DNA from 3 places in the Dietzia sp. WMMA184 genome. Region 3 is predicted to be linked to each of the others. Evidence: riboswitches for the same ligand, from Rfam matches in the RefSeq annotation. Region 3 holds a riboswitch; each other region holds the start of a gene.

Region 1 (4,275 bases), 1.6 Mb from region 3:
GCGATCGCCGCCACCACCTCGCCGGGCAGCTGCCCGTCCGGACCGATCGGCAGAGCCCGCAGTTGCAGGTTCGCGCGTGTCGTGACGTGCACGTTGTCGTCGTCGCCGTATCTCACGGCGACCCCGTGCAGGCCGGCCAGTGCCGCCGGTGACACGCGGCCGCCCGGCACGCGCAGCCGGACCAGGGCGCCGTCGGAGGCCGGCCACGGCCGCAGGACGCCCGGGCACATTTCGCCACGGGTCCGGCGGGTGGGTTCGGCGATGCTCACGGGGGCCATTGTGGCAGCCCGACGCGCGCGTTCATTTTCCCGATCCCCGGTGGTAAGTTTCTCTTCACAACTGAAGAAACGGAGCTCCACCGTGACACCTCGCCGCGTACCCACCCTTCTCGCCTCCGTCCTCACCGCAGTCGCACTGGTCGCGGCCGGGTGTTCGTCGGACGCCGCCACCGAACCCGCCGCCGCCGAAGCGGCCACCACCACCACGGCATCACCGGCCGCCGGGTCCGTCGCTGGGGTGACCGTCCCGGACGCGTTCACCGCGATCACCGTGGTCCCCATCGGGAGCCCGCCGCTGCCGTTCAAGGGCACCGACGGCAAGTACCACGTGGCCTACGACCTGCAGCTCACCAACGCCACCAAGGTGCCGGCGAGCGTGGACAAGATCGATGTGGTGGACGGCGCCGATCCCTCCAAGGTCATCGCCAGCTTCTCCGCCAACGAGCTGGTGGATCCGGACTGCGTCTTCGGCGACTGCAACCGCCTGCGGGACCTGCCCGCCGGGTACGTCGACACCGCGCAGATCCCGCCGCAGGAGAGCCGGGTCGTGTTCATCGACTTCACCCTCGACTCGCTCGACCAGGCCCCGGACGCGGTGCTGCACCACCTCTACGGGACCGGCGCCGCCTCGCCGGCGTTCGGGGAGCCGGGGCCCATCGACTACCTCACGACACCGGTCGTCTTCTCCACCCGGACCGTTCCGGTCATCGCACCGCCCGTGCGGGGCGAGAACTGGGTGGCCCTCAACGGGTGTTGCGAACCGGGGTTCCCGCACCGCAGCTCGGTGATGTCGGTCAACGGCAAGCTCAACAACAGCCAGCGCTTCGCGATCGACTGGAAGCGCACCAACGACCAGGGCGAGTTCTATACCGGCGACAGGAACCACAACGAGAGCTACGTGGACTACGGCGCCGAGATCCTCGCCGTCGCCGACGCCACCGTCGTCTCGGTCCTCGACGGGATGGACGCCAACGCGCCGGGGGTCCTGCCCGCGAGCAACCCGGAACTGGCCTCCAAGCTCACCGTCGAGAACGTGGACGGCAACCACGTGGTGCTCGACCTCGGTGACGGCGTGTACGCGATGTACGCACACATGATCTCCGGCTCGGTCACGGTGAAACCCGGCGACACGGTGACCGAGGGCCAGGTGCTGGGCAAGCTCGGGAACACCGGCAACGCCAACGCCTCGCACCTGCACTTCCAGCTCATGGACGGGCCGAGCCTGCTCGAGGCCGACTCGCTGCCGTACGAGCTGAAGGGGTTCGACTACGCCGGGCAGGTCCCGCCGCAGCGGATCGCCGACGCCGACGACTTCCTGTCCGGCACCTTCGTCGACGGGGCGACCCTCTCGCCGGAGCCGCGGATGAACGAGCTGCCCCTCAACCTCGCGGTGGTGGACTTCCCCTGACCGGGACGGCCGTCCCCGGCTGACGCGAGGCAGCCAGGTAAGTCGCTCCTGACCCTCGCGCGACGGCCGGGCGGCCACTGGCGGGGTCCGCCGGATAGGCTCGCCGGTGCCGTGGTGTTCGGGAAGCCGGAGGAAAAGCCGGCGCGGCCCTCGCCACTGTAGTCGCGGAGTCACGCGGCCCTCGTCCGTCCCTCACGGGTCGGAGACCACTGGATCCACGGGTCCGGGAAGGTCGGTCGCACGGCGTTGATGCGGAAGCCAGGAGACCGGCCACGGCGACATGTTCCACGAGGGTTTGGAGAAGAACATGCGCCCCACCCGGCGTTTGGCGTCCCCTGATGGCGCCTCGGCACAGCACGACGTGCCCCGCATCACCCTGTTGTCCACCTCCGACACGGACCTGCTCTCCGCGCGCGAATCCGGCGCGGCGTTCACGCTCGGCAACCCGTCTCGACTCGACGTCGAGGCGAATCTGCCCGAACTGCTCGACGGCGCCGACCTGGTGGTGGTCCGCATCCTCGGCTCGCGGCGATCGTGGGACGCCGGGTTCGCCGCCGTGCTCGGCGCGGGCGTTCCGGTGGTGGTCCTGGGTGGCGAGCAGACCCCCGACGCCGACCTTATGGAGCTGTCCACCGTCCCGATCGGCACCGCGGCCGAGGCACACCGCTATCTCGCCGAGGGCGGCCCGGGCAACCTGGCGCAGCTGCACGCGTTCCTGGCCGACACCGTGTTGCTCACCGGCGCCGGGTTCGAGCCGCCGGAGAACGTGCCGGTGTGGGGTATGCCGCCGCGGCCGGACACGACGGAAGCCCCCGGCCTGCCCCGCGTGGGCGTGCTCTACTACCGCGCCCACGAGGTGAGCGGGAACTCCGGGTTCGCCCACGCGCTGGCCGACGCGATCGACGCCGCTGGCGCGGTGGGAGTGCCGGTCTTCGCCGGCTCCCTGCGCTCGGCCCCCGACGAGTTGTTCGACGCCCTTGGCACTCTCGATGCGCTGGTCGTGACGGTTCTCGCCGCCGGCGGCACCACTCCCGGCACGGTGAGCGCGGGCGGCGAGGACGAGACGTGGGACGTCGAGCGCATCGCCGCGCTCGACATTCCCGTATTGCAGGGCCTGTGCCTGACGTGGAGCCGCGAGGACTGGGCGGCCTCCGACGACGGCGTCAACCCGCTGGACTCCGCCAACCAGATCGCGATCCCCGAGTTCGACGGCCGGATCATCACTGCGCCGTTCTCGTTCAAGGAGATCGACGCCGACGGACTGCCCCGCTACGTGGCCGATCCCGAGCGGTGCGCGCGTGTCGCCGGGATCGCCGTGGCCCACGCGCGGCTGCGCCATGTGGCGCCCGCCGACCGCAAGGTCGCGCTGGTCCTGTCGGCCTATCCGACCAAGCACTCCCGCATCGGCAACGCCGTCGGTCTGGACACCCCGGTCTCGACCATCCGCCTGCTGCGCCGGATGCGCGACGAGGGTTACGACCTGGGCCCGGACGACGGCCCCATCGCGCGCTTTCTCGATCGACCGGGCCTCGACCTCACCGAGCCGGGGGCGGATGGCACCGTCGCGGAGGGCGGTTTCCCCGACGACACCGCCGCCGGCGACGCCCTCATCCACGCGCTCATCGCCGCGGGCGGGCAGGACGAGGAGTGGCTCACCAGCGCCCAGCTCACCGACAGCCACGTCCGGATCTCCACCGACGACTACCTGCGCTGGACCGCGGACCTGCCCGAGGCGCTGCGTGCGGAGATGGTCGAGGCGTGGGGGCCCGCGCCGGGCGAGCTGTTCGTCAACGACGCCGGAGAGATCGTCCTGGCCACCATCCAGGCCGGCAACGTCGTCCTGTTGATCCAGCCGCCCCGCGGGTTCGGCGAGAACCCGGTCGCCATCTATCACGACCCCGAGCTCGCGCCGTCCCATCACTACCTGGCCGCCTACCGCTGGCTCGCCCGCGGCTTCGGCGCGCACGCGCTGGTGCACATCGGCAAGCACGGCTCGCTCGAATGGCTGCCGGGCAAGAACGCCGCGCTCTCGGCGGACTGCGCCACCGACGCGGCGATCGCCGACCTTCCGCTGATCTACCCCTTCCTCGTCAACGACCCCGGCGAGGGCGCCCAGGCCAAGCGCCGCGCGCACGCGACGATCGTCGACCACCTGGTCCCGCCGATGGCCCGCGCGGAGTCGTACGGAGACATCGCCCGGCTGGAGCAGCTGCTCGACGAGTACGGGAACATCGCGTCGATGGACCCGGCCAAGCTCCCGGCCATCCGCGCGCAGATCTGGACCCTCATGCAGTCCGCGCACATGCACGAGGACCTGGGACTCGAGCAGCGCCCCGACGACGAGGAGTTCGACGACTTCCTCCTCCACGTGGACGGCTGGCTGTGCGAGATCAAGGACGTCCAGATCCGCGACGGCCTGCACGTCCTGGGCCAGGCGCCCGCGGGCGAGGCGCGCGTCAACCTGGTGCTGGCGATCCTGCGGGCCTCGCAGGTGTGGGGCGGCGAGTCAGGCGCGGTTCCGGGCCTGCGCCGCGCACTCGGGCTGGCCGAGGGCGCGCCGACCGAGGAGGTCGACCGCGTCGAGGCGCT
Region 2 (4,275 bases), 1.6 Mb from region 3:
GCAGCCTGCCTCAGTCCGGCAGCCTCGACCGCGTCCGCGATGTCAGCGAGAGTGCCGCGCAGCTCCACGCGGTGCGGGCGGCTCGCGTTGGCCACCACGGCCACCGGGCAGTCGGCGCCGTGCGTGGGGATCAGCCGCTCAGCGAGTTCGCGGGTACGGGTGATCGCCAGGTGCAACACAAGCGTCGCGCCGGTGGCGGCGAAATTCTCCAACGACTCAGTCGACGGCATCGCCGTCGATCGCGCCTGAACACGGGTGAGCACCACCGACTGAACCACTTCGGGAACCGTGAGCTCCACGCCCAGCTCGGCGGCCGCGGCGGCATAGGCGGGAACACCAGGAACTACATCCCACGGAACGCCCGCCGCGTCGAGTCGGCGAGTTTGCTCGGCGAGCGCCGAGTACAGCGACGGGTCACCCGAGCACAGCCGGACCACCTCGAGACCCTCTGCGTGAGCGGCGACGATCTCGCCGATGATCCCATCCAAGTCCAGATGTTGGGTGTCCACCAACCGGGCCTCGGGTCGGCAGTGGTCGAGCACACCGTCGTCGAGATACGTCCCCGCGTACAGGCACACGTCGGCGGCGGCAAGCGCCGCAGCCGCGCGCAGCGTCAGCAGGTCGGCGGCGCCGGGGCCGGCTCCCACGAAGTGAACGGTCACGAGCTCTCCCCTGTTTCCGAAGTATCAGCCGTAGCGACGAAGGGCTTCACGGCCACCCACTGCACCACCGCACGGGCGGGGGCCCAGCCGGTGAACCGGCCGATCGAGTCCGCGTGCTCGACCTGGATCCTGGTCAGCTCCCCGCCGAATTCGGAGCGGGCGTCGACCACCACGCGCTCGGTCTCCAGCGTCACCGCGTGGGCGACCAGCCGGCCGCCCGGCGCCAGCGCTTCCCAGCACTGTCGCAGCAGGCCAGGAGCGGTGCCACCCCCACCGATGAACACCGCGTCCGGCCGCGGCAGATCGTCCAGAGCCTGGGGCGCCCGTCCGTAGACGACCTCCAACGACGGCACCCCGAGCCGCGCGGCGTTGCGCGCGATACACGCCGCCCGCCCGGGATCGGCCTCGATGGCGATAGTCCGGCAGGACGGGTGAGCGCGCATCCACTCGATGCCCACCGACCCGGCGCCGGCGCCCACGTCCCACAAGAGCTCACCGGGGGCCGGTGCTAGCCGCGACAGGGCCGAGGCGCGTAGGTCGCGGCGGGTGAGCTGGCCGTCGTTTTCAAAGGCGTCGTCGGGCAATCCCGGCGCCAGCCCGAGCGGGCGGGCGGACGCGTCGGCCACGAATTCAACCGCCAACACGTGCAGGGCGGGAGCCTCGCGGCCAGCCGCCCAGTCGCGCGCCGCGCGGGAAAAACGGGCCTCGGCCGGGCCCCCGAGATCGGACAGAACGGTCATCGCGCTCCCCCCGAAGCCGGCGCCAACAAGCATCGCGACGACCTCTCCCGGCGTGTGCCGGTCGGCCGAGAGCACCAGCACCCGCCGTCCCGGCGCCAGCTCCCGGGGCAGCGCGCGGTGGTCGCGCAGCACCGCCACGGACTCGGCGGGCCACCGCATCCGGGCGCAGGCCAGCGCGACCGAAGACACCGCCGGGAGCACCTCCACCGCGTCCACGCCGAGTACATCGATCAGGGTGGTGCCGATCCCGGCGACCAGCGGATCACCCGAGGCCAGGGCCACGATCGACCGCCAGCGGAACCGCTCGAGGAGCTCCGGCAACCCGTCCCGCAGCGGCCGCGGCCACGGCACTCGTTCGGCCGTCACGTCGCCCGGAATCATCGCCAGATGACGCTCCCCGCCGAGCACCACATCGGCGCCCAGGACGGCGCGACGGCGGGCCTCGTCGAGCCCCGCCCACCCGTCGCCGCCGATGCCGACGACCACCACCCGTGCATTCATGACGCGGAACCCTACCGCGACACCTGAGGCGCCCCGGGACAGGCCGTTGGGCTAGCCTCGGGACCACACAACCGAACAGACCCCACAGCACGAGGTGCCCCACGACCCGCCACTGGCGGAGCGGAGGGGAGAATCAGGGAAGCCGGTGAGAATCCGGCACAGGGCCCGCTACGGTAACCCGGCCTCTCAGGCGATCGCGCCCCGCGCGCACGTCCGAGATGAGCCGGGAAGTCCGGAGACCGGCCTCGCGCTGACCAGCCTGGCAGACGAGAGCGGGAGCCCCCATGCCACTGCACTACCCCTTCAGCGCTGTCGTCGGTTCCGACGACATGGCGCTGGCCCTGACGCTGACCGCGGTGTCCCCGGCGGTCGGCGGCGTGTTGATCCGCGGTGAGAAGGGCACGGCCAAGTCCACGATGGTTCGCGCCCTCACCGGGATCCTGCCGGAGGTCGAGGTCGTCACCGGCGACCGCTTCTCCTCCGCACCCGAGGACCGCGGCTCCGAGACCCCGGACGGGCGTATCCCCCACGACGCGCCCACCGAGCGGCGGCCGGTCCGCCTGGTCGAGCTACCGATCGGGGTGTCCGAGGACCGCATCACCGGATCACTACACCTGGAGAGTGCGCTCGCCGACGGTGTGACCGTGTTCCAACCTGGCCTGCTCGCCCGCGCGCACCGCGGACTGCTCTACGTGGACGAGGTCAACCTGCTCCACGACCACGTGGTGGACCTGCTGCTCGACGCCGCCGCGATGGGCCGGGTGACCGTGGAGCGCGACGGCATCTCGGTGGAGCACGCCGCGCGCTTCGTACTGATCGGCACCATGAACCCCGAGGAGGGTGAGCTCCGGCCCCAGCTGCTGGACCGCTTCGGCCTCACCGTGGAGGTGGCCGCGCCCCGGGACCCGGAGCTACGGGCCGAGGTGGTGCGCCGCCGGATCGCGTTCGAGGCCGACCCGGCGGGATTCGTCGCCGCCCACGCCGCTGACGAGGTCGCAGTGCGCGAGCGGATCGCCGCCGCGCGGCGCGTGCTCGACCGGGTGTCGCTGACCCCCTGGGCGCTGTCGACCATCGCCCGGGTGTGTGCGGGCTTCGACGTGGACGGCATGCGCGCCGACATCGTCACCGCCCGCACCGCCGCCGCCCACGCCGCGTGGCAGGGCCGGACCCGGATTACCCGCGAGGACATCCGCGTCGCCGCGCGCATGGCGCTGCCCCACCGCCGCCGTCGTGCCCCGTTCGATGCGCCGGGGCTCGACGAGGACCTGTTGGAACGGCTCCTGGGCGACGACGACGAGCCCGATCCCGACCCCCGGGACGAGACCGCGCCGGCCGAGAACGCCGAACAGTCGGAGTCCGCAGAGGAGTCCGCGTCGGCAGACACCCCGGATGCTGAGTCGACCCCGGCGCGGGCGTCGGCCGAGGACGCCGGGCACGAGCACGCGCCCGAGCAGACCGAGCAAACCGAGGACGGCCCCGGCGCTGGCGACAACTCCGGCACCGCGGGCACCGACCAGGCGGACGGCCAATCGGACGACGACGCCGACGGCCGAGCCGACGAGCAGCCCGGCGGACACGCCGCGGAGGACACCCCCGGCGACGGCTCGCGGTCCGACGCTCCCGTGCCCACCCCGCCCGAGCCAGGCACGGTCACCGCTGCCGCGGCGCCGTACCGCACCCGCCTGCTCGCCGTCGCCGGCACCGGCCACGGCGCGGCCGGCCGCCGGTCGAGGGCGATCACCACCAGCGGACGCCGCATCGGCGCGGGCGCGTTCACCGGGTCCGACCTGCACCTGCCCGCCATGATTCGGTCCGCCGCGCCGCAGCAGCCCGCCCGCGGTCGCGAGGCCGGCCGCGACGGTGGCCGACTCCGGCTGGCCGCCGAGGACCTGCGCTCGTCCGTCCGCGAGGGCCGCGAGTCGAACCTCGTGCTGTTCTGCGTGGACGCCTCCGGCTCCATGGCCGCCCGCACCCGGATGGAGCAGGTCAAGACCGCGATCCTCTCCCTGCTGCTGGACGCCTACCGCCGCCGCGACAAGGTGGGACTGGTGACCTTCCGCGGGTCCGCGGCCCACGTGGCCCTGCCGCCCACGTCGTCGGTCGACATCGCGGCCACCCGCCTCGCGGAACTCCCGGCGGGCGGCCGGACCCCACTGGCCGAGGGACTGCTCACCGCCGCCGAGGTCCTGCGCATTGAAGGCGTCCGCGATCCGCGGCGGCGGGCCCTCCTCGTCGTCGTCACCGACGGCCGCGCCACCCACGGCCCGGACGCCCTCGCCAGGTCCCGCACCGCGGCGACCGGGCTGGCCTCCCTCGGCGTGGCCTCGGTGGTGGTGGACTGCGAGACCGGCCGCTTCCGGATGGGCCTGGCC
Region 3 (4,275 bases):
GGCTGCGGCGCAGGACGATGAGGAAGAACGGGGCGCCGATCGCGGTGGTGACCACTCCGATGGGCAGCTCGGCCGGGCTCATCGCGGTGCGGGCGACGACGTCGGCCAGGATGAGGAACGCCGCGCCTACCAGCAGCGACACCGGCAGCAGCAGGCGGTGCCCCGGCCCGATGAGCATCCGCACGGCGTGCGGGATGACGATGCCCACGAACCCGATCAGGCCCGACACGGACACCACCGCCGCCGTGCCGAGGGTGGCCACGCTGATGAGGACCAGGCGCACCCGCGCCGGGGCGATCCCCAGCGTCGCGGCCTCGGCGTCCCCGACCGCCATCACGTCGAGGGTGCGGCGGAACAGGGCGATCACGGCCACCGCCACGAGCACGTACGGCAGCACCGTCCGCACGTCGGTCCAGCCGCTGGTCGTGAGGCGGCCGAGCGTCCACGAGTACACCTGCCGCAGGGTCTCGTCGTGGCGCTGCATGAAGAACGTCTGGATGGCGCTGGCGAACGCCGCCACGGCGACGCCGGCGAGGATGATGACCACCTCGCTGCGTCCACCGCCGACACTGCGGCCCAGCGTGTAGGTGGCCAGCACCGCGATCATGCCGCCGGCGAACGCGGCGGGCGGCACCATCGCCGAGCCCATCGCGCCGCCCACGACGATCGCCAGGGTGGCGCCCAGCCCCGCCCCGCTGGACACCCCGAGCAGGTACGGGTCGGCGAGCGGGTTGCGGAACACGCCCTGGTAGGTGGCCCCGGCGATCGCGAGCATCGCGCCGACGATCGCGCCCAGCACCACGCGTGGGATGCGGATCTCCCAGAGGATGACCTGCTGACGTTCGGTGAACCCCGAGTTGATGTCGACGAGCGGCAGCCGGCCCACCAGTTCGAGCACCACGCCGCCCGGGGTGAGGCCGGCCGGGCCGATGAGGGTGCCGAGCAGGACCGCCGCGGCCAGCAACAGCGTCGCCCCGCCCAGCACGAGGGCGCGGCGGGGCGACGGGCGGGTCACGAGGCGGGCTGGTTCGCGGGGCTCTCCGCGGTCTCCGGCGCGGCGTCGGGCACCGCGGTGACGATCGCGGCGACCTCGCGCATGAAGTCGACCACGCGCGGGCCCCACCGGCTGGACAGGTCCTCGTCGACCACGTGGACGCGCCCGTCGCGCACGGCGGTGAGTCCGTCCCAACCCGGCCGCTCGGCCACGACCTCCGGGGTGATGCCGCAGCACTGGCCGTCGGCGAGGAACACGAGGTCCGGGTCGGCCTCGAGGATGAGTTCCTCGGACAGCTGCGGGTAGGGGTCGTCGCCGGTGGCGATCGAGGTTAGGCCGAACAGGGAGTAGATCTCCCCGACGTAGGTGTCGTCGGTGACGGTGTAGTAGGTGTCGTCGAGCTCGTGGAAGTACGTCAGCGGGGTCTCGCGCTCCGGCACCGAGGCGACGATCTCGTCGATCTCGCTCTGCATCCGCGACACGAGTTCGGCGGCCTCGCCGATGTGCCCGGTGGCCGCCCCGACCTGCTCGAGCTGGGTGTAGGTGTCGTCGAGGGTCTGCGCGGCGGGCAGCTGCAGCACCTCGACGCCGGAGCGTTCGAGGCCGGCCACGATGTCCCCGGTGTCGTCGGTGAGCACGACGAGGTCCGGCGCGTATCCCAGGATCGCCTCGAGGTTGGGCGTGTAGCCGGACAGGTCGGTGACCGGGGCGTCGGAGGGGAAGTCGGACCGCTCGTCGACCGCCACGACGCTGTCCCCGGCGCCGACGGCGTAGAGCATCTCGGTGGTGGTGGGGGCCAGCGACACGATCGCCTGCGGTTCCTCCGCCGCGGCGGAGGTCTGGTCGGCCGGGGCCGGCTCGTCGCCGCCGGTGCCGCTGCCGCTGCACGCGGAGGCGACCAGCGCCAGGGCGGCCAGGGGGGCGAGCAGCAGCGAGCGGGCTCGTGGATGGTGCATGGCATCCTCCGTGATTCGGAGGAAGAAAACAGCTCGGGCCGCGGCCTGGGCCGCTGCACGCGACCGTCCTTCGTCCGAGGTCAGTACGTACGGCTGCCGCGGAACCGGCCGACCTGGCTCGCCCGTCCTGAGACGGGATCACAGTTGCGGGACAGCGTCGGATTCGCACCGACTTCCGCCGAGTTGCCGCGGGGTCCGACGCTGGTGGCCGGACCCGTCGAGGGTATCCCACCCGTCGTCGCGTCCGCCCATCCCATACATCCGCTGTCGCCCCTGTCCGAGCCGTCCCCGCGCCTGGCCGGGGCGGGGCGAGGTCACGCGGAGCTGGTGACGACGGTCGGGGAGGATGGATCGCGATACCTGTCGGCAGTGGGAGAGGACCGTGGAGATGACGACGACGACGAGTTCTGCAGGCGAGGGGCCTTCGGCCGCGGATCTGCGCGAGCAGGGTTTCGCGACCAGGCGCGAGGTGATGAGCGACGACTTCGTCGACCGGGCCATGGACCGGGCTGTCGGGACGGAGTCGGAGGCGATCCAGCACGTGGTCGCAGAGAACGTGTGGGGCAACATCTGGAACCGGCCCGGGTTGGACCGACGGGATCGCAGCCTGCTTAATATCGGGATGCTCGTGGCACTGCGCGCGGACGCCGAGCCGGCGGGGCATGTACGCGGCGGGTTGACCAACGGGTTGACCCGCGAGGAGATCACCGAGGCGGTCATCCACGCCTCGGAGTACTGCGGCGCGCCGGCGGCCCTCGCGGCGACGAGGACCGTCCAGACCGTCTTCGACGACCTCGACGGGTGATCGCCCACACGGCCCAAGGACGTCATGGACGTCAGGTAGTCTCGACACGAGAGTGACAGACGCCACCCCTCGATCAAGGAGCCCCTCATGAAGAGCACGATGATGCCGGAGCAGTTGAACATCAGCACGATCCTGCAGTTCGGTGCGACCGTCCACTCCGATGCGGTCGTCACCACCTGGACCGATCAGGGACCACGGAAGATCACCTACGGCGATCTGGGCAAGCACGCCGCGCAGCTGGCCAACGCGCTGCGTTCCCTGGGGGTCGACGGTGACCAGCGGGTCGCCACATTCCAGTGGAACAACTCCGAGCACTTGGAGGCCTACCTCGCGATCCCGTCCATGGGCGCCGTGCTGCATCCGCTGAACATCCGGCTGTTCCCGGACCAGCTCGAGTTCGTGGCCAACCACGCAGAGGACAAGGTCGTGATCGTCGACCCGAGCCTCGTCCCGCTCCTGCAGCCGCTCCTGCCCCGGTTCTCGACGGTCGAGCACGTCATCGTCACCGGTGGGGGCGCCGCGAACCTCGAGGCTCCCGAGGGCATCCAGGTGCACGACTACGACGCGCTCCTCGCCGCCCAGCCCACCGAGTTCGATTGGCCGGAGGTCGACGAGAACTCCGGCGCCGCGATGGCCTACACCTCGGGCACCACCGGCGACCCGAAGGGCGTCGTCTACTCGCACCGGTCGATCTACCTCCACTCGATGCAGGTGTGCATGTCCGACGGCATGGACATCTCGCTCGACGACAACGTGCTGGCGATCGTGCCGATGTTCCACGCCATGTCGTGGGGCCTGCCGTACGCCGCGTTCATGGTGGGCGCCTCGCTGCTCATGCCGGAGCGTTTCCTACAGCCCGAGCCGCTGGCCGCGATGATCGCCTCCGAGCGTCCGACGCTGGCCGCCGCCGTCCCCACGATCTGGCAGGCAGTGGACGCGTACAGCGTGGACCACCCCATCGACATGTCGAGCTTCCGTGCGGTCGTCGTGGGCGGCAGCTCGTGCCCGCCGGAGCTGATCCGCAAGTTCCGGGACAAATACGGGATCAACATCGTCCACGCGTGGGGCATGACCGAGACCTCGCCCATCGGCACCCTGTCCCGCCCGAAGGCCTCCCTGCCGGAGGAGAAGCAGTTCGAGCTCCGCATGACGCAGGGCCGACTCATCGCCGGCGTGAAGGCCCGTATCGTCGACGATTCCGGCCAGGCCCTGCCATGGGACGGCGAGTCCGTCGGCGAGCTGGAGGTCCGCGGCCCGTGGATCACCGGCAGTTACTACAAGGTGGACGCCTCGGACTCCTTCGACGACGGCTGGCTGCGCACCGGCGACGTGGGGTATATCAAGCCCGAGGCGTTCCTGCAGCTCACCGACCGCGCGAAGGACATCATCAAGTCCGGTGGCGAGTGGATCTCGTCCGTCGAGGTGGAGAACTACCTCCTCGAGCACCCGTCCGTGGCGGAGGCCGCCGTGATCGGTGTCCCCGACCCCAAGTGGGACGAGCGGCCGCTGGCCACCATCGT

Evidence for each region. A riboswitch is a leader RNA that binds a small molecule or an ion and turns the genes downstream of it on or off. The one in region 3 is predicted to bind cobalamin.
Region 1: linked by a shared signal. The riboswitch ahead of cobN (cobaltochelatase subunit CobN) and the one ahead of CK206_RS11980 (ABC transporter substrate-binding protein) in region 3 are both predicted to bind cobalamin.
Region 2: linked by a shared signal. The riboswitch ahead of CK206_RS04860 (magnesium chelatase subunit D family protein) and the one ahead of CK206_RS11980 (ABC transporter substrate-binding protein) in region 3 are both predicted to bind cobalamin.

The regions. Positions count from the first base shown of each region.
Region 1 covers NZ_NXEI01000001.1:1,021,017-1,025,291, reverse strand. Annotated here, with positions in the region: gene CK206_RS04715 (nitrite reductase) at 1-269, opposite strand, end outside; gene CK206_RS04710 (M23 family metallopeptidase) at 361-1,686, shown strand; cobalamin riboswitch at 1,782-1,976, shown strand; gene cobN (cobaltochelatase subunit CobN) at 1,994-4,275, shown strand, end outside.
Region 2 covers NZ_NXEI01000001.1:1,054,159-1,058,433, forward strand. Annotated here, with positions in the region: gene CK206_RS04850 (cobalt-precorrin-4/precorrin-4 C(11)-methyltransferase) at 1-662, opposite strand, end outside; gene cbiE (precorrin-6y C5,15-methyltransferase (decarboxylating) subunit CbiE) at 659-1,903, opposite strand; cobalamin riboswitch at 1,979-2,166, shown strand; gene CK206_RS04860 (magnesium chelatase subunit D family protein) at 2,188-4,275, shown strand, end outside.
Region 3 covers NZ_NXEI01000001.1:2,608,881-2,613,155, forward strand. Annotated here, with positions in the region: gene CK206_RS11975 (iron ABC transporter permease) at 1-1,015, opposite strand, end outside; gene CK206_RS11980 (ABC transporter substrate-binding protein) at 1,012-1,950, opposite strand; cobalamin riboswitch at 2,039-2,183, opposite strand; gene CK206_RS11985 (carboxymuconolactone decarboxylase family protein) at 2,339-2,755, shown strand; gene CK206_RS11990 (long-chain fatty acid--CoA ligase) at 2,843-4,275, shown strand, end outside.